Regions from separate parts of the Roseixanthobacter finlandensis genome, predicted to be linked through region 1. Evidence: predicted binding sites of a transcription regulator. Region 1 holds the regulator's gene; the other holds the start of a gene.
What was found. The regulator LexA, encoded in region 1, represses DNA repair genes until DNA is damaged. The targets are predictions, from matches to a motif close to TGTTCNNNNTGTGTTCNG.

Region 1 (10,099 bases):
ATTCCTTCCTCGCCACCCGCTATCACTCCTTGATTGTCGAGCAGAACACCTTGCCCGACGCGCTGGAAGTCACCGCGCGCACCGAGGACGGCCTCATCATGGGCCTTGCCCACCGCACCCTCCCTGTCCACGGCGTGCAGTTCCATCCCGAGAGCATCGCCTCGGAAAACGGCCACGCGCTGCTGCGCAATTTCCTTGAGATCGCCCGCGCCTTCAATGAAGGCCGGCAGGCACGGAGCTGACGCGATGGAACAGTTCCGCCCCCTGCTCGGCAAGGTCGCGACCGGCGCGGCGCTGACGCGCGAGGAAGCCGCCTATGTCTTCGACAAGATGATGTCGGGCGATGCCACCCCCTCGCAGATGGGCGCGCTGCTCATGGGCCTGCGCGTGCGCGGCGAGACCGTGGAGGAGATCGCCGGCGCGGTCAGCGTCATGCGCGCCAAGATGCTGCCGGTGGAAGCGCCCGACGAAGCGGTGGATGTGGTCGGCACCGGGGGCGATGCCTCCGGCTCCTACAATATTTCCACCTGCGCTTCCTTTATCGTGGCGGGCGCCGGCGTGCCGGTGGCCAAGCACGGCAATCGCGCGCTCTCCTCCAAGTCCGGCGCCGCCGATGTGCTCGCAGCGCTGGGCGTGCGGCTGGACCTGACGCCGGAAGGTATCTCGCGCTGCATCGCGGAAGCCGGCATCGGCTTCATGTTTGCGCCCTCCCATCATCCGGCCATGAAGCATGTGGGGCCGACGCGGGTGGAAATGGGCACGCGCACCATCTTCAACCTGCTCGGCCCGCTCTCCAATCCGGCCGGCGTGAAGCGCCAGATGGTGGGCGTGTTCGCCAAATCCTGGATCGTGCCGCTGGCCGAAGTGCTGCGCACGCTCGGATCGCAACGCGCCTGGGTGGTCAACGGCTCCGACGGGCTGGACGAGATCACCTTGTGCGGCGTCACCCATGTCGCCTCGCTGGAGGACGATCGCATCCACACGTTCGAGATCGCGCCCGAGGATGTGGGCCTGCGCTGCGCCGCGCCCGAGGCCCTCAAGGGTGGCGATGCCGCGCACAATGCCATCGCTTTGCGCGCGGTGCTGGATGGCGAAGCCGGCGCCTATCGCGACGTGGCCGTGATGAATGCGGCGGCAGCATTGCTGATCGCCGGCCGTGCGGCCGATCTGACCGAGGGCGTGGCCATGGCCCAGACCTCCCTCGACACCGGCTCGGCGCGCGCGCGGCTGGAACAGCTGGTCATGGTTTCTGAAAAAGTCGCGCCCCCGGTGAAGTCATGAGCGATATTCTCACCCGTATCGAAGCCTATAAGCGCGAGGAGATCGCCGCCGCCAAGGCCGCCCGTCCGCTCGCCGAGGTGGAAGCGGCGGCCCGCGCGGCGAGCCCGGTGCGCCCGTTCGCCGGTGCCCTGCGCGCGGCGCTGGACGCGGGGCGTACCGCTTTGATCGCCGAAATCAAGAAGGCCAGCCCCTCCAAGGGCCTGATCCGCGCCGATTTCGATCCTCCCGCGCTCGCCCGCGCCTATGAGGCGGGCGGCGCCACGTGCCTCTCCGTGCTCACCGACACCCCTTCGTTCCAGGGCGCGCCGGACTTCCTGATTGCGGCCCGCGCGGCGGTCTCGCTGCCGGTGCTGCGGAAGGATTTCATGTACGACACCTATCAGGTGGCGGAAGCGCGGGCCTGGGGCGCCGATTGCATCCTCATCATCATGGCCGGCGTGGACGATGCGCTCGCCCGCGACCTGCTGGACGCCGCGACCGCCTATGGCATGGACGCCATCGTCGAGGTTCATGACGGGGAGGAGCTGGACCGCGCGCTCGCTTTGCCCTGCACCCTGGTCGGCATCAACAATCGCAATCTGCGCACCTTCGAGACCACACTGGACACCAGCGCGCGCCTCGCCCCGCGCGTGCCGAAGGACCGGATCTGCATCGGCGAGAGCGGCATCTTCACTCCGCAGGACGTGGCGCGCCTCGCGGGCATCGGCATCGGCACGATCCTGGTCGGCGAGAGCCTGATGCGGCAAAGCGATGTCGCATCCGCGACGCGCACGCTTCTTGCGGCGTAAGCTTGCCGTATACGTCACCCTGAGGTCTAATGGCCGCGCATCGGCCCAGAAACGAGGCGGATGCGAGGAAACGATCAAGGGAGAATGCTCATGAGGACGCTGCTTCTGGCGGCTGCGCTGTCGATCGCCGCCGTGCCCGCCTTCGCCGCCGATGTGACCGGCAGCTGGGCCACGCCCACGAAGAATGGCATCGTCGAAATCAACAAATGCGGCAATTCCGTCTGCGGCCGGCTGGTGTCTTCCGACGGCATCAAGGCCGATCCGGCGCTGAAGGATGTCAATAATTCCAACGCGTCGCTGCGCAGCCGCCCGCTCAAGGGCCTGCAGATTCTCCAGGGCTTCTCGGGCGGCCCGGCCGAATGGACGGGCGGCGAGATCTATAATGCCGAGGACGGCAAGACCTATAGCGCCACATTGACCCTGGACGGGGACAATACCCTCAAGGTACGCGGCTGCGTGATCGTGCCGTTCTGCAAGACACAGACCTGGACCAGGAGCCGCTGACGCCATGACCGAACTGACCCATCTGGATGCCCAGGGCGCCGCGCGCATGGTCGACGTCTCGCAGAAGGCGGTCACCACGCGCGAGGCATTGGCGGAAGGGCGGGTCGTGATGGCGGCGCCGACGCTGGAGCTGATCCTGTCGGGCAATGCGAAGAAGGGCGACGTGCTCGGCGTCGCCCGCATCGCCGGGATCATGGCCTCCAAGCGCACCCATGAGCTCATTCCCCTGTGCCACCCGCTGATGATTTCCAAGGTGGAAGTGGAGATCGAGCCCGATGCCACCCTCCCCGGCCTCGTCGTGCGCGCCCGCGTCAAGACTAGCGGGCAGACTGGGGTGGAGATGGAGGCGCTGACGGCGGTTTCCCTCGCTTGCCTGACCATCTATGACATGGCCAAGGCCGCCGACCGCGGCATGCGCATCGAGGGGATTCGCCTGCTGGAGAAAGCTGGCGGCCGCTCCGGCGAATGGCGCGCCGACGACGCCTAAGGCGCCTGAGCTAAAAACTAAATCGGGAGCAGGGCGACATGGCATTGATGCCAGTGGATGAGGCCCTCGCGCTTGTGGTGGCCGGCGTTGTGCGATTGTCCGTGCAATCCGTGCCGGTTGCCGAAGCCACGGGCCGCGTGCTCGCCGCCGATCTTTGGGCGCGGCGAAGCCAGCCGGCCGCCGACATGTCGGCCATGGACGGATATGCGGTGGCCGCCGCCGATATCGCGCAGGTTCCCGCCACCTTGCGCGTGATCGGCGAATCCGCCGCCGGGCGTCCGTTTGCGGGCACAGTCGCGCCGGGGGAAGCGGTCCGCATCTTCACCGGCGCGCTCCTGCCCACGGGGGCGGACACGGTGGTGATTCAGGAAAATATCGCGCGCGAGGGGGATCTCATCACCACCACCGCCGCCACCGCGCCGCTGCGCAACGTGCGCAAGGCCGGGTTCGATTTTCCCGCCGGCAGCCTGATTCTTCCCGCCGGGCGCCGCCTCACCGGTCGTGACGTGATGCTGGCGGCGGCGGCCGACCATGCCACGCTCGACGTTATCGCGCGGCCGAAGGTGGGCATTCTGCAAACCGGCGATGAACTGGTTCGCCCCGGAGAAGGCCGCGGCGCGCTCTCCGACGTCGTGGTGTCGAATGTCTATGGCCTCGCGGCGCTGGCGCGCGCCCATGGGGCGGATGCGGTGGACCTCGGCCTTGTGGGCGATTCCCTTGATTCGACCCGCGCCGCCATCCGCGCCGCGGCCGAATCGGGAATAGACGTGCTGATCACCTCCGGCGGCGCCTCGGTGGGTGAGCACGATCTGATCGCGCCCGCCCTGCGCAGCGAGGGGGTGACGCTGACCGTCCACAAGATCGCCTTGCGGCCGGGAAAGCCGCTGATGTTCGGCGCGCGCGGCGCCATGCGCGTGCTGGGCCTGCCGGGAAATCCGGTGTCGGCTTATGTCGGCGCCGTGTTGTTCCTGGTTCCGCTGTTGAACGCGCTCCAGGGAGCCGCCACTCAGGGCCCGCACCTGCGCGCGGCGCGCCTCGGCTGCCCGGTGAGAGCCAATGATTCCCGGGTGGATTATATGCGCGCGACCCTCTCGTTCGCCGACGACGGAGCCTTGGTCGCGACGCCGCTGCCGATCCAGGACAGCTCGATGCTCACCACGCTCGCCATGGCCGATTGCCTGTTGATCCGGCCCGCTTTCGCACCCGCCGGAGAGACCGGCGATGCCTGTTCCGTGCTTCAGCTGCCCTCCTGAAATACCGTTAACGCGATGTTCACCCTTGCGGAACACAAAAGGAACAGCTAATGCTTGTTCATGATTTGTTTCGGTTTCAATGATCTCTTGCGGGACATCGCTGCCGAGACGGAAGCGGGATGGGGACGGGTGAGACCATGCTGACGCGCAAGCAATATGATCTGTTGCGTTTCATCCATGAACGCCTGAAGGAAACCGGCGTCCCGCCCTCCTTCGACGAGATGAAGGAAGCACTCGACCTTCGCTCAAAGTCCGGCATTCATCGGCTGATTACCGCCCTGGAAGAGCGCGGCTTCATTCGCCGCCTGCCCAATCGCGCCCGGGCGCTGGAAGTGGTCCGCCTGCCGGACAGCGCAGCCCCCGGCCTTGCCGCGAGCCGTGCGGCCACCGCCGGCGGGCGCGGCTTCTCCCCGAGCGTGATCGAGGGCAGCCTCGGCCGTGTGCGCCCGCCGTCGGAGGATGAGGAAACCGCGCCGACGGTGACCGTGCCGGTCATGGGCCGGATCGCCGCCGGATCGCCCATCTCGGCTATCCAAACCCGCAGCCACACCTTGAACGTGCCGCCCGAAATGCTGGGCACCGGCGAGCATTTCGCCCTGGAGGTGCGCGGCGACAGCATGATCGAGGCCGGCATCCTGGATGGCGACACGGTGCTGATCCGCAAATGCGACAGCGCCGAGACCGGGGACATCATCGTCGCCCTTGTGGACGATGAGGAAGCCACATTGAAGCGCCTGCGCAAGAAGGGCGCATCCATTGCGCTGGAAGCCGCCAATCCGGCCTATGAGACCCGGATCTTCGGCCCGGACCGTATCCGTGTGCAGGGGCGTTTGGTCGGCCTGATGCGCCGCTATTGAGTTTTCCGGGTTCAACCTGATTTCGGTCCTCACTTGGCGGCGTCAGCGGGCGGCATCGTCCTCGATCTGTGAAGCGGACCCCGCTTCTCTTTCCCCCTCGGTGACCGGCGGAAGAAGTGGCATCCACGGGCGCTGCTGACGTGCGGACCGCGCCGGGACGATGCGCCATCCCTCAAGCGATGCCTGCCCCTCGGGCGCACGAAACAAGGCCAGCGTGCCGGTATTGGCCATGTCTGTGGGCGTGACGACCCTCGCCGGGCATTTTTTCGGCGCCGGGTGGGGGCTCACGATCAGCGCCGCGTTCAGGCAGTCCGCCTCAAGCCCCTCCGGCCGACGGGAGACGGCGAGCACGCCGCCCGAGGTGGTGGCCGTGCATCCCAGCCGGTCGCAGCGAAACGCGTCGGCAAGGCCCTCGGACTGCGCGGTGCGGCTATCGCTCTCCCGGCTCAGCCATTGGTCCGCCACCATCCGATTGGAAGTCGCCCCGAGGATGGAAAGCCGCCCATCGCCCGCGCGCACCGCCACCGTGCGCCCGTTCGGCGCGATCAGAATGTCCGGTCGCGGCGGCGCGCCGCCGAGGCCGAGGGCCACGAGCGCCGGAACAAGCGCGATCGCCGCGAGCCGTCCCCGCAGCAGGCACAGGCACAGCAGGGCGAGGCTCGCGGCGAGCACCGAAGGCGGGTTGAACCAATCGGTCCGCAACCCGGCGCCCGGCAGCGCGGCCACCTTGTCCGACACGCCCACCATGATGTCGATGCCGAGCCCCATGATCGGCCAGGCCAGCGAATCCAGTCCGAACGGCAGCAGCAGCACGCCGAGCAGGCCGAACGGCATCACCAGGAAGCTCACCGCCGGCATGGCGGCGAGATTCGAGAGCAGGCCATAGGCGCCGATGCGCTGGAAATGCAGGGCGCCATAAGGCGCCGTCGCGAGGCCCGCGACCAGGGAGGTCAGCGCAAGGCCGCCCACGAACAGGGCGATCTTCAGCGCGATGCGCGCCACCGGCCCTTCGGCCGTCCATCCCAGGCGCAGCGGGCGCAGCCGCTCGAACGCCGCCACCAGCGCGAGCGTCGCGGCAAAGGACATCTGCATGCCGGGATCGAGCACCGAAACCGGCGCCGCCGCCAACACCAGCACCGCCGCCACCGCGACGCTGCGCAAGGTCAGCGCGGCGCGCCCCACGATCACCCCCAGCAGCACCAGGCCGAGCATGAGGAACGAGCGCTGCGCGGCGACATCATTGCCCGACAGCACGAGATAAAGCGCGCTTCCGGTCAGCGCACAGAGCGCCGCGAGCGATTTGACCGGCGCCCCGAGCGCCAAGGGCGGGAACAGCGCCAGCAGCCCGCGCACCAGCGCGAACAGCGTGCCCGCCACCAGCGCCATATGGAGGCCGGAAATCGACAGCACATGGGTGAGGCCGGACAGGCGCATGCTTTCTTCCACCGCCGGCGCGATGGAGGAGCGATCGCCAGTCACCAGCGCCACGGCGATGTCGGCGGCGGCACCGCTCAGCACCAGGCGGATGCGGGCGGCGAGCGCGACCCGCACGCCATGAACCAGGGCTGCGATGCGCACCGCTGTCGGCGGCGCTTGCGCGAGCGGCGTTGCTTTCGGCGGACCGAGGGCGAAGCCCACCGCATCGATGCCGGCGAACCAGGGCGCCCGGCCGAAATCATGCGCCCCCGCCATGGCCGGCCCGAGGGGCGGCAGCAGGCGCGCGGAAACGCTGATCCCAGCGCCGACACTGGGCGCCGATCCGCGCGGGAGGGAGAGGCGCACCCGCTCGGGCTTGAAATCCAGCCCCTTAGCCTGCGCGGTCTCCACCCGCAGCAGGATGCGGTCGGCGGTGGCGCGTTTTTCCAGATGCTCGACGAATCCGGTCAGCCGCACGCTGCCCGCCGGCGGAATCAGGATCGGCCGGGTGATGCGGGCGGTCTGCAGGCAGGCGAGCGTGAAGCCGCAGGCGAGCGCCGTCGCGCCCGCGAGCACCGCGAAGGAAGAGGCGCGCGCCCGCGCCGCCAGGGTTGCGGTCAGCATCACCGCCGTCAGCAGGAGACATGCGACGAGCGAGGGTTCCTGGTCGGCACCGAAATAGAGCAGGATGCCGGCGGCGAACAGCACCGGCAGCCAGAGCACCAGCCGCCCCGCCTCCGCCTCGGCGCGGATATCGGCGGCGATGCCGGTGAACAGGCGGGCCCGCAGTGCCTCCAGGGCACCGAACGGGCGCGGCGCGGCCTGCCCCGCGCCCCAGACAGCCGCCCGCGCGCCGCGCATCTCTGCGCGCGGTGGTTCGTCCTCGCCGGTGTTTGATGTTCCCGCCATGCCCCCGCGTTCCCCAACGCGCGCGCCTATGCTACACGGGCGCCGCCCGCGCGCCATATGCCGGCGGTGCACACAGCATCCCGGCGGCGCGCCCGCCCCGCTCCAGCCCCCTTTTCGGCGGACCTTCATGTCAGAGATCGTTACGCGCTTTGCTCCTTCTCCCACCGGCTTCCTGCACATCGGCGGCGCCCGCACCGCCTTGTTCAACTGGCTCTATGCCAGGGCGAAGGGCGGCAAGATGCTGCTGCGCATCGAGGACACGGACCGCCAGCGCTCGACGAAGGAAGCCATCGACGCGATCCTCGACGGCCTGACCTGGCTCGGCATCGAATGGGACGGTGACACGGTCTATCAGTTCGCCCGCGTCGCGCGGCATCAGGAAGCGGTGGCGCAGATGCTGGCGCTGGGCAATGCCTATCCCTGCTATGCCAGCGCGGAAGAGCTGGAGGAGATGCGCGAGACCGCGCGCAAGGAGGGCCGCCCGCCGCGCTATGATGGCCGCTGGCGCGATCGCGATCCCGCCGAGGCGCCGCAAGACCGCAAGCCAGTGATCCGCCTGCGCGCCCCGCAGGAGGGCGAGACCGTGATCCACGATCTGGTGCAGGGCACCGTCACGTTCCCGAACAAGGATCTGGACGACCTCGTCCTGCTGCGCTCCGACGGCACGCCCACCTATATGCTGGCCGTGGTGGTGGACGACCATGACATGGGTGTCACCCACATCATCCGCGGCGACGACCATCTCACCAATGCCGCGCGCCAGACCCAGATCTATCGCGCGCTCGGCTGGCCGGTGCCGGAGATGGCCCATATCCCCCTGATCCACGGGCCGGACGGCGCCAAGCTCTCCAAGCGGCATGGCGCGCTCGGCGTCGATGCCTATCGCGCGATGGGATATCTGCCGGCGGCGCTGCGCAATTATCTGGTGCGCCTCGGCTGGAGCCATGGCGACCAGGAGATGTTCTCCACCGAGGAGATGATCGCCTTGTTCGATCTCGACCATGTGGGCCGCTCGGCCGCGCGGTTCGATTTCCAGAAGCTGGAAAACATCAACGGGCATTACATCCGCGCGAGCACCGATGATGAATTGTTCGAAGCGGTCATGGCGCTCATCCCCTATCTGCCGGATGGCGCCGCGCGGCTCGCCAAGATGACGACCGAGCACAAGGCGCAGCTGCGCGCCGCCATGCCCGGGCTGAAGGAGCGGGCGAAGACGCTGGTGGAATTGCTCGACAATGCCGGCTTCATCTTCGCCGAACGGCCCCTGCCGCTGGAGGAGAAGGCGAGCGCGCTGCTCACCGGCGAAGCGCGCGCCCATCTCGGCGCGCTCCTGCCCGCGCTTGCCGCCGCCGAATGGACCGTGCCGGCCACCGAAGCGGCGGTGCGGGCCTATGCGGAGACAGCGGGCATCAAGCTCGGCGCGGTCGCCCAGCCGCTGCGCGCCGCCCTCACCGGGCGCACCACCTCGCCGCCGATCTTCGATGTGTTGTCGGTGCTCGGGCGCGAGGAAAGCCTTGCTCGGCTCAAGGAGCAGGCCGCGTGATCGGCCCGTTTCCGCGCAAGGCGCCGTCGGATGGGCCGCAGGCCGGCCCGTGCGACGTGCATCTCGACCTCAAGGGGCTGAAATGCCCCCTGCCCGCTTTGCGCACCCGCAAGGCGCTGGCGACCCTCGCGCCGGGAACGCTGCTGATCGTGACCTGCACCGACCCCATGTCGGTCATCGACATTCCCCACATCGCCCAGCAGACGGGCGATGTGTTCGAGGGGCATAAGGTGGAAGCCGGGGTGCTTGAATTCCGCCTGCGTAAGGCCAAGTAATCGCGGAAAGCAAGGTGTGATCGCGGTCCGCGAATCATCGCGGAACCGCTCGACGCAGGGCGCCGCCGCGGCTCAGGCCGGTTGCAGCGCGGTTTCCACCAGGCGCACCCAATAGGACGCCCCGAACGGGATCGCCGCATCGGCGAAATCATAGGCGGGATGGTGCAGGCCGGCGCTCGGGCCGTTGCCCACGAAGATATAAGCGCCGGGGCGGGCTTCCAGCATATAGGCGAAATCCTCGGCTGCCATCAGGGGTGGCGCGGTCCCGTCCACCTGCGGCGCGCCGGCGACGTCCTCCGCAACGCGCTGGGCGAAGGCGGTCTGAGCCGGATGGTTCACGGTGACGGGATAGCCCTCGACGAACCGCACTTCGGCTTGCGCGCCGAACGCACCGGCCACCCCTTCCGCGATCTGCTTCACCCGTTCGCGCAATTGCAGGCGCACGGCGGGAGAGAGGCTGCGCAGCGTGCCGGTGAGTTTCGCGCTCGGCGGCAGCACATTGTCCGCCTCGCCGGCGTGGAACATGGCGATGGACACCACGCCCGAGTCCAGCGGGTCCACATTGCGCGCGACCACCTGCTGCAAGGCGGTGACGATGGCGGCGCCGGTCAGCACGACATCCACGCCCTCATGGGGCTTGGCGGCGTGGGAGCCCTTGCCTTCGATGGTGATTTCGAGATGATCGGCGGACGCCATGATGGCGCCCTCGCGGATGCCGAAACAGCCCACCGGCAGGCCCGGCAGATTGTGCATGCCGTAGACTTCGTCGATGCCGAAGCGCTCCAT
Region 2 (10,099 bases), 1.7 Mb from region 1:
GGCCCGCAAATATGGCGGCGCCATCGACGATTTGCCCAAGGTCGCGGCGCGATTCGCAGCCCAATTGGACGCCTTGAACCGCAGCGCCACCACGCTCGCGGCGCTGGAAGCCAAGGTTGCGGAAGCGGAGGACGCCTATCGCGGGGCGGCCGCCGCGCTTTCCGCCGATCGCAAGGCCGCCGGCGCCAAGCTGGATGCGGCGGTGGATGCCGAGTTGCCGCCGCTCAAGCTGGAGCGCGCCCATTTCACCGCCCGCATCGACAGCGATCCCCGCGCGCCCGGCGCGGAAGGCTATGACCGGGTGGAATTCTGGGTGCGCACCAATCCCGGCACCCGGCCCGGCCCCATGATGAAGGTGGCCTCGGGCGGCGAGCTTGCACGCTTCCTGCTTGCGCTGAAGGTGGTGCTGGCGGATCGCGGCTCCGCACCGACCCTGATTTTCGACGAGATCGACACCGGCGTGGGCGGCGCGGTGGCGGATGCCATCGGCCATCGCCTCTCGCGCCTCGCCGGGCAGGTGCAGGTGATCTGCGTGACCCATGCGCCCCAGGTGGCGGCGCGGGCGGGCCAGCATCTGCTGATTTCCAAGGCCTCCGCCGGCACCGGGAGGGACGCGCCCGTGACCACGCGGGTCGCGCCGCTCGATGCGCCGAACCGCAAGGAGGAGATCGCCCGTATGCTGGCCGGCGCCAGCATCACCCCGGAAGCCCGCGCGGCGGCGGAAAAATTGCTCCAGGCGGCTGCCGTTTCCGCGTGAGGCGGGTGAGCGGCGGTCTGCGCCTTCAATCCGCCGGCGGCTTGTTCTGGCGCAGGGTTTTCACCACGCCGCGCCGCTCCTTTGCCTCTAGCCGCCGTTCCTTCGAGCCGAGGGTGGGGCGGGTGGGCCGGCGGATCGGGGCGACATAGGTCGCCTCGCGAATCATCTCCACAAGGCGCTCCAGCGCGTCGGCACGATTGCGCTCCTGGGTGCGGTGGCGCTGTGCCTGGATGATGACGACGCCGTCCTGCGTCATGCGCTTGCCGGCGATGCGGATGAGGCGATGCTTCACGCCGTCGGGCAGATTCGGCGAGGCGAAGGCGTTGAAGCGCAATTGCACCGCGCTCGACACCTTATTGACATTCTGCCCGCCGGGTCCCGATGCGCGCACGAAGGCGAGTTCGATCTCGTCCTCGGAAATGGCGATGCGGGGGGTGATCTCAATCATGGCAAGCCCGGACGCGCGGAATGCTGCACCGGCCCGACAGCCGGCCGGCAGGCCCCAGCTATGGCAGAAAGCCGCGCCGCGCGACAGGCTTGCGCGTTCCCGCGCTGCCGGTTCCACGGTCGCCGGCCGCGCAAAGCACTGGAAAATCCGGCCTCGCAGCTCGGGGCGGCGCCGCGCTGGCAGCCCACCGACGCGACGAGCTCAGATGGCGTGGCGGTTCGCGGTGGGGCCGAAATGCTCCACATAGCGGGCGCTGATGATGGAGCGCGGCAGCACCACGAGCACGTCGGTGGTGCCGAACTGATGGTCCACCACCGCACCGTCGCCCACGAAGCCGCCGAGCCGCAGATAGCCCTTCACCAGGGGCGGCAGGGCATGCAGCGCCGCCTTCATGTTGATCTCAGCCTTGGGCATGCGATCCATGGGCACATAGCGCTTGTCGAGCGCGCGGGCGCGCCAGTCCTCGGGCGCGAGCGCGTTGTGGTGCAGGAACGAGAGCTGGAGCGCGAGCGCCTCGGGGTCGGTGCCCTCCAGGCTCGCGCAGCCGATCATCACATCGATATTGTTGCGCAGGATATAGGCCCACACGCCGTGCCACAGCAGCTCCACCGTGCGCTTGTTGCGATACGGCTTGAGCACGCAGGAGCGACCCAACTCCAGGAATTTGAGGCCCGGATGCGCGGCGACGATGCGGTTCACGTCGAACTCGCTCTGGGTGTAGAAGCCGCCATGGCGGTCCGCCACATCCTGCTTGAGCAGGCGATAGGTGCCGACGACCTTGGGCTTGCGGCGGCCGAGCACCATCTTTCCGGCTTCGTAATCCAGCACCAGCATGTGGTCGCAGATGGCGTCGAACGCATCCACGTCGCGCCGGGCGAGCCGGGCGGCGGCGTCGGGCACGGCGGACATTTCCTCGTAGAAGACCTTATAGCGCAGGCGCTGGGCGCGGCGCACGTCGCGCGCGGTGCGAGCGAGCCGCACTTCCAGCGGCCCGAGACGGCCGAGCACCACCGGCTCGCCGAACGGCACGGCCTCGCGGTGGCGGATGCCGGAATAGGCGCGGAAATCGGAGACCAGCTTCTGCGGGCCGTTCAGCGCCGGCTTGCCATCCGCGCGCGGCACGGGCGGCGCAAACAGCGGCGCGCCGAACTTGGCGCCGGGGAATTTGGCGAAGCCTTCCTTGGCCACGTCAATGCCGCGGCCCACCAGAGCCGGCCAGCTGAAGGGCTGCGGGTCGAGACCGGAACCGGACGGATCTTGGCGTTTCATGCAACGACCCCCTCCTCGGGCCGCCGCTGGACAACGGCGGTTCTATGGGATGCCGCGCGCCGTCCCAGACGAGCTCGAAACCGGGCGCGCGCATCGTGCGCGTTCATCCCGCGTGACCATCACATTCACCATAGTTTTCCTACGGCTATGTGACAATGGCAGATTGTGACACCCCGGTCCTGTCACATGACGGCGGTGGCGCATTGCAGGCTTTAGGGCCGCATGCTAGCGCGAGATGACGTAGGGCAATGGGGATTCGGGGGTATCATGTCTAAGGTTCGGTTTCTTTCGCGCGCGGCCGGCTGCGCGCTGGCGCTCAGCATGGCGTTTTCGAGCCTGGCCCAGGCCCAGGCGATGCCCACCCCCGCCGCCGTCACCGTCATCAACGTGCCCGGCGTCGGCGCGATGAATGTGCTGAGCTATCAGGCGCGCTTCGTTTCCGCCGATCCGGCCACCCGCCGCGTGGTGCTCGAAACCCCGAACGGCAAGCGCTGGGCGGTGATCGCCCCGCCGCTGCTGGGCGATGTCATGCTGCTCGCCAACAGCCGCAAGCTGCTGATCCGCGTGCTGCCCGGCCTCGTCACCGCGCTCGGGAAGGCCCATCAGGGCACGCCCGGCGTCGCGGTCTCCGAACTTGTGCTGAAGGACGGCCTGCCGGGCTGGCCGGAGGACTATGGCTTCCGGGAAGTCACCATCACCTCCATCCTGGTGAATATCGACAAGACCAACGGCACCATCAGCTTCGAGGGGCTGGACGGCGCGGTGCGCACGGTGAAGGCGGCCAATCCGCAGGTGCTGGCCGATCTCCAGAAGGTGGAACTGGGCGATTTGTGCCAGATCACCTATTACGAAGGCCTCGCCATCAACGCCATGTAGTTTCTCCCTCTGGCATCGCCGCGCGGCGGGCAGGATCGAGGGTTCGCCCGCGCGGGCAAGGGCTTGCGCGGGCAAGGGCTTGCGCGGGCAAGGGCCTGCGAAGCAAGAGTCTGCGGGCGCAAAAAGGTGAAACATAAGCGGCGGCGGCTCAGGCCGCCGCGCGCGAGCGGTCGGCCAGGGCACGATAGGCCAGCGCCTCCGCCAGATGCCGGCGGCCAAGGCTTTCCGCCCCGTCGAGGTCGGCGAGGGTGCGGGCGACCTTGAGCACCCGGTGATAGCCGCGCGCCGACAGATTCATGGCGCTGGTGGCATCGCGCAGCAAAGCGAGCCCACCGGCATCGGGCGCGGCGACCACCTCCAGAAGCGGGCCGGTCGCCTGGGCATTGGTGCGGATGTCGGGCCGGTCCAGCGCGGCGTAGCGCTCCACCTGGAGGGTGCGCGCGGCGGCGACCCGCGCCGCCACCTCCCGCGAGCCCTCGGCCGGGGCGGGCAGCACCAGATCGGCGGCGGTGACGGCCGGCACATCCAGATACAGGTCGATGCGGTCGAGGAACGGACCGGAAAGGCGCCCCTGGTAATCCTCCTTGCAGCGCGGCCCGCGCTTGCAGGTGAAGCCGGGCTCGCCCGCATGGCCGCAGCGGCAGGGGTTCATGGCGGCGATCAATTGGAACCGCGCCGGATAGGTCACGCGGTGATTGGCGCGGGCGATCAGCACATCGCCGGTTTCCAGCGGCTGGCGCAGGGAATCCAGCACCTGGGGCGAGAATTCCGGCAATTCGTCCAGGAACAGCACGCCGTGATGGGCGAGCGAGACCTCGCCCGGCTTCGCCTTCGCCCCGCCGCCCACCATCGCCGCCATGCTGGCGGAATGATGCGGGGCGCGGAATGGCCGGCGATCCACCAGGGCGCCGTCCTGGATCGCGCCCGCCACCGACGCGACCATGGAGACGTCCAGCATCTCCGCCGGCGAGAGCGGCGGTAGGATGGAGGGCAGGCGCTGGGCCAGCATGGATTTGCCGGCGCCGGGCGGGCCGACATAGAGCAGATTGTGACCGCCGGCGGCCGCGACCTCGAGCGCGCGCTTGGCGGTTTCCTGGCCCTTCACGTCCCTGAGGTCGAGGTTCGAGCTTCCGGGCGGGCGCAGGCGCGGGTCCGGCCGGGCGAGGATCTGCCGGCCCGTGACATGGTTTGCCAATTGGATCAGCGAGATGGGGGCGAGAATCTCCATGTCCGGGCTGGCCCAGGCGGCTTCCGCGCCGCAGGCGCCGGGGCAGATGAGCCCGTGTCCGCGGGCATTGGCGCCGATCGCCGCCGGCAGCACGCCCGCCACCGCGGCGATGGACCCGTCGAGCCCGAGTTCGCCCACCACCGTGAAGCCGGCGAGCGCATCGCCCGGAATGGCGCCGATCGCCGCCATCAGCCCGAGCGCGATGGGCAGATCATAATGGGAGCCTTCCTTCGGCAAATCGGCGGGGGCGAGATTGATGGTGATGCGCCGCGCGGGCAAGGCAAGCCCCGAGGCGATCAGGGCGGCGCGCACGCGCTCCTTGGCTTCGGTCACGGCCTTGTCGGGCAGGCCGACGATGGTGAAGGCCGGCAGGCCCGGCGCCACATGCACCTGCACATCCACCGGCCGTGCGTCCACGCCCTCGAACGCCACGGTCGCCACACGCTGGATCACGCTTCAGCCCCCCGGCTTGCCCCTGCGACCCAAGGTAGTGGAGGGCGCCCGGCGGCACAAGAACATATTGGGAACACCGCGTTTATGCGCCCTTTATGAAAAGCCCACAGGTTCGCGATGGCACGCTTACGGCGGGCGGCGGGATAACAGCGGCCGTGAGGACCGACCCATGACCCAATCGCATTATGTCTCCCCCGCCGCCTTTCCCGCCCCGCACGCCCGCCCGCTGCCGCCGCAGCAGAGCCGAGGCGTGCGCCGGCCCGGCCCGCTCGCCCGCATGGCGCTGAAGGCGGCCTTCCTCGTGCCGCTGCTGGTGCTGGCGTTCGTGCTTCACGCCCTGCTGGGCTGAAGGCGGCCCCGCACCCCGATCACATCCCGCCGGCCCTGGAGGTCGAACCATGACCCACATTCAGTCCTTGTCCCCCAAGTCCCGCCGCGAGGGCGCGCGGGAGGCCGAACCAAGCCTCGGCTGGGCCGAGTGGGGCAGCCTGGGCAATGGCCGCATCCTTCCGTTCACGCGCGCCTCCGTGCGGGATGCGGCCCCGGTCTGCGTCCGCGCGCTGCTGGTTGCGTTTGCCCTGGTGTGCATCATTGCTATGGTGCGGTGAGAGCGCCCGCCGCGCTCCTCTTCCGCGCTGCCCTTCCGCGCTCGCGCGCGCAACCGAAGCCTTGCATCATGACCAATCTCAAAGAAGGCGACCACGAGCGCCTCGTCTCCGCCCAGTTCAGCCCGCAAGCCGCAGCTTATGTGGCGAGCGCGGTCCATGCGCAGGGCGCCGATCTTGATGCCCTCGCGCAGATGATGGTGGGCCGCGGCGCGGCACGGGTGCTGGATCTCGGCTGCGGCGGCGGTCATGTGAGCTTCACCGTGGCGCCCCATGTGGCGCGGGTCGTCGCCTATGACCTGTCGGACCGCATGCTGGAGGCGGTCGCCGGGGAGGCGCAGCGGCGCGGCCTCGCCAATATCGAGACCGCCTGGGGCGTGGCGGAGGAATTGCCGTTCCCCGATGCCTCCTTCGATTTTGTAGTCTCGCGCTTCAGCGCCCATCATTGGCGCGATCTCTCGGCGGGGCTGACGCAGGCGCGCCGCGTGCTGAAGCCGAATGGGCGGGCCATTTTCATGGACGTGGTCGCGCCGCCGAGCGATGTGCTGGACACGTTCTTGCAGACCATCGAGCTTCTGCGCGACCCCTCCCATGCCCGCGATTTCGCGGTCGGCGAATGGGTGGAGCGCGCGCAGGCGGTGGGGCTGGCGTGCCAGTCGGTGACCGAAGGGCGGCTGCGGCTGGAATTCTCCTCCTGGATCGCCCGCATCAACACGCCCGATCTGCACGTGGCGGCGATCCGTTCGCTGGAAGAACTGGCCACGCGCGACGTGCGCGCCCATTTCGAGATCGAGGCGGACGGCTCCTTCACCCTCGATACCGCGACGCTTGTGTTCGTGCCGGTCTGACGTCTATTTCTTCTGACCCAGCAGCAGATGGCCCTGCTTCTGGATCAGCGCCTTGGCCTTTTCCGCCATCAAATGCAGCAGCCAGGGCAATTCCACGGAGAGATGCACGGCGGTGTCCGCCACGTCCAGCGTGCCGTGGGCGGTATGGCCCAGCACGCCGACGCGGAATTGCAGGTGGGAATCGGTCCAGGTCTCTTCCATCACCTGCAATTTGTCGCCGAATTTCGACCGCACGCTGGTGAGCCCGCCCTGGAGGCGGCGCGTCGCCTCCCCCTTGCCGAGCTTGTGGGGAATGGAGACGGTCAAGGGCTGGGGCATGGCGGGTACCTCGGCTGAGCGGACGGCAGGGCGCGATCAGGCGCCCCGCTTTTCCTCGATCTTGTCCCAGATCTGCGCGGCGATATCGGGGCCGCCGAGCCGCTTGATGGCGCGCAGCCCGGTGGGCGAGGTCACGTTGATCTCGGTCAGATTGCCGTCGATCACGTCGATGCCCACGAACAGCAGGCCGCGCGCGCGCAGCTCCGGGCCGATGCGCTTGCAGATTTCCTGCTCGCGGTCGGTGAGGTCGGTGGGCTTTGCCGCGCCGCCGCGTACCATGTTGGAGCGCAGATCCCCTTCGCTCGGCACGCGGTTGACCGCGCCAGCGGCTTCCCCATCCACCAGGATGATGCGCTTGTCGCCGTGTTTCACGGCCGGCAGGAAGCGCTGGATCACCCAGGGCTCGCGGAAGGTGACGGCGAAGAAATCATAGAGCGAGCCGAAATTCAGGTCATCGGCGGTCAGGCGGAACACCGCGCCCCCGCCATGGCCGTAGAGCGGCTTCATCACCACATCGCCGAACTCGGCCCGGAACGCCTTGATCTCGTCGAGGTCGCGGGTGATCAGGGTGGGCGGCATCAGCTCGGGAAAATCGGTGACGAAGATTTTTTCCGGCGCGTTGCGCACCTGGGCGGGATCGTTCACCACCAGCGTCTTGGGGTGGATGCGCTCCAGGAAATGGGTGGAGGTCACATAGGCCATGTCGAACGGCGGGTCCTGGCGCAGCAGCACCACGTCGTAATCGGTCAGCGACACCCGCCGCTTCTCGCCCAGGGTGAAATGCTTGCCCGCCTCGTCGGCGACGGTCAGCGGCTCGACGGTGGCGAACACCTTGCCGTCGCGCATGGCGAGCTGGTCGGGGGTGTAGTGCACCAGCGCGTGGCCGCGCTTCTGGGCTTCGAGCAGAAGCGCGAACGTGGAATCGCCGGCAATATTGATGCGGGCGATATGGTCCATCTGGACCGCGACCTGAAGGGCCATGGAAATCTCCGGCGGGGCGCCCGGCTAAGGCGTGTCGAGCCTTATCTATAGGCGCACCCGCCTTGCCGCCAGACCGGCGCCGTGCGGCTCTTGACCCGGACGCGGATTTTCCGCACCCGTGCGCCCAGCGCGGCGGGCGAGGGGGACGAGACGATGCGGCGAACGGGCGTGGCGCTGGCCGCGATCTGCATGCTGCTTTCGGGTGGATCGGCGTTCGCCCAGGGCGCGCCTGCGCCCGCGGCCCCGTTCCAGGCCGAGCCGGCCTTCCAGCCGCGCATCGAGCGGGTGAAGGTGGGCGAGATCGAGATGGGCTATTATGCCCGTGGCGACGGCGCGCCGTTGGTGATGATCATGGGGCTCGGCGCCACCATGGCCGACTGGGACCCGGCGCTGCTCGAAGCGCTGGCCCATGACCGCACGCTGATCGTGATCGACAATCGCGGCTGCGGCTTCTCCTCGGATACGGCGCAGAATCACACCAGCATCGCGCAGATGGCGGACGATGCCGCCGGCCTGGTGCAGGCGCTCGGCTATGGGAAGGTGGACCTGCTCGGCTATTCCATGGGCGCCATGATCGCGAGCCAGGTGGCGATCCGCCATCCGCAGATGCTGCGGTCGCTGATGCTGCTGGCGCCGAGCCCCGGCGGCAGCCATGAGGTGCCGCCCGCGCCGGGCGTGCTGGAGGCGATCGCCCACCATACGCTCGCGCTGCCGCAGGTGCTGGCGCTGTTTTTCCCGGAAGACCCCGCCGGCCAGGAAGCTGGCCGCGCCTTGGTTCTGCGCGCGGTCGCCGGCCGCAAGGCGGGCATCGTTCCCGCCGCGCCGGCCTGTTCGGATGAGACCGGCAGCCGGCAAATGGAGGCGCTGCGGCAGTTTTCCGCCTCGGGTGCCAATTATGACGCATTACCCGCCATCGCCACGCCGACCCTGGTGATGGGCGGGCGCGCGGACAAAGTGTTGCCGCCCGCCAATGCGCGGACGGTGGCGCAGCGCATCCCGTTCGCCTGGAGCGCTTATTTCGAGGGGGGCCATCTGTTCTGGGCCCAGAGCCGCGCCCAGGTGATCGCAACCCTGCGCGCCTTCCTGCAATAAGGCGCGCCGCCCTTACGCGCCGCCCTTACGCGTCAGCGTCGAACGCCCCCGGCAGATGCTCGGCCGCGCCATCGAGGCCCAGCAGGATCGCGTCGAACCGCATGTCGAGCCCGCCGAGCGCGGGATTGACGGCCAGATAAGCCTCGGCGGCGGCGGCGATGCGGCGCCTCTGGCGCGGAAGGACGGAGTGCGCGGCCTGGACGAGATCCGCCCGCAGCTTCACTTCGCAGAACACCAGGAGCGTCGCATTGCGCGCCACGATGTCGAGTTCGCCGGCGCCGGTGCGCACCCGGCGGGCGAGGATCGCAAAGCCCTGCGCCTCCAGCAGCGCGGCGGCGCGGTCTTCGGCGGCAAGGCCGCGCGCATGGGCCGCCTGCTTCTTCCGACGGGCCGGGGTATCCGCCGGCGGCGCCTTTGGCTTCTTGATCTTGACCGGCGCGGTCATGCCTCGTCGGGCGCCTCTTCACCGCTCTCGCCGGCCTGGGAGAGCGCGAGCGCTCGGGCATAGACTTCGCGCTTGTGCCGGCCGGTGAGGGCGGCGACGGCGGCCACCGCATCCTTCAGCGAATGTTCCGCGAGCGCGCGGGCAAGCGCCGCATCCACGTCGTCATCCTGCGCCGCCTGCTCCACAGGCGGGCCGACCACGAGGACGATCTCGCCCTTGGGATCGCGCTCGCCGGCATATTGGGCGGCCAGCTCCGGCAGCGGCCCGCGCCGCACTTCCTCGAATGTCTTGGTCAGCTCGCGGCATACGGCGGCACGGCGCGCACCGAGAATCTCGGCGAGGTCGGCGAGGCTCTCGGCGAGGCGCGGGCCGGTCTCGTACAGCACCAGGGTCGAGGGAATGCGCGACAGCTCGGTGATGCGGTTGCGCCGCTGGCCGGGCTTGGGGGGCAAAAATCCGTCGAACAGGAAGCGGTCGGTGGGCAGGCCCGCCGCCACCAATGCGGCGAGCAAAGCGGAGGCGCCGGGCAAAGGGAAAATGCGATGGCCGGCCTCGGCGACCTCCACCACCAGCTTGTAGCCGGGATCGGAGATCAGCGGCGTTCCGGCATCGGAAACCAGCGCCAGCGCCTGCCCGCCGGCAAGCCGTGCCAACAGTTTCGGGCGCATGGAGGCGCCATTGTGGTCGTGATAGGAAATCAGCGGCACGTCGATGCCGTAGCGGTCCGTGAGGCGGCGCGTCATGCGCGTGTCCTCGCAGGCGATGATGTCCGCGCCGGC

Region 2: the regulator LexA is predicted to act here: its motif matches at 5,090-5,107, upstream of V5G24_RS19890 (YifB family Mg chelatase-like AAA ATPase).

What each region holds. Positions count from the first base shown of each region.
Region 1 covers NZ_CM195536.1:2,503,312-2,513,410, reverse strand. Annotated here, with positions in the region: gene V5G24_RS11730 (anthranilate synthase component II) at 1-242, shown strand, start outside; gene trpD (anthranilate phosphoribosyltransferase) at 247-1,281, shown strand; gene trpC (indole-3-glycerol phosphate synthase TrpC) at 1,278-2,069, shown strand; gene V5G24_RS11715 (DUF2147 domain-containing protein) at 2,160-2,573, shown strand; gene moaC (cyclic pyranopterin monophosphate synthase MoaC) at 2,578-3,060, shown strand; gene V5G24_RS11705 (molybdopterin molybdotransferase MoeA) at 3,099-4,313, shown strand; gene lexA (transcriptional repressor LexA) at 4,451-5,170, shown strand; gene V5G24_RS11695 (ComEC/Rec2 family competence protein) at 5,213-7,495, opposite strand; gene gltX (glutamate--tRNA ligase) at 7,623-9,038, shown strand; gene V5G24_RS11685 (sulfurtransferase TusA family protein) at 9,035-9,313, shown strand; gene V5G24_RS11680 (M20 aminoacylase family protein) at 9,386-10,099, opposite strand, start outside.
Region 2 covers NZ_CM195536.1:4,233,071-4,243,169, reverse strand. Annotated here, with positions in the region: gene recN (DNA repair protein RecN) at 1-757, shown strand, start outside; gene arfB (alternative ribosome rescue aminoacyl-tRNA hydrolase ArfB) at 783-1,205, opposite strand; gene olsB (l-ornithine N(alpha)-acyltransferase) at 1,407-2,474, opposite strand; gene V5G24_RS19895 (hypothetical protein) at 2,742-3,350, shown strand; gene V5G24_RS19890 (YifB family Mg chelatase-like AAA ATPase) at 3,499-5,031, opposite strand; gene V5G24_RS19885 (hypothetical protein) at 5,201-5,380, shown strand; gene V5G24_RS19880 (hypothetical protein) at 5,430-5,639, shown strand; gene V5G24_RS19875 (class I SAM-dependent methyltransferase) at 5,708-6,484, shown strand; gene V5G24_RS19870 (polyhydroxyalkanoic acid system family protein) at 6,488-6,802, opposite strand; gene gshB (glutathione synthase) at 6,839-7,783, opposite strand; gene V5G24_RS19860 (alpha/beta fold hydrolase) at 7,937-8,875, shown strand; gene V5G24_RS19855 (YraN family protein) at 8,901-9,320, opposite strand; gene rsmI (16S rRNA (cytidine(1402)-2'-O)-methyltransferase) at 9,317-10,099, opposite strand, start outside.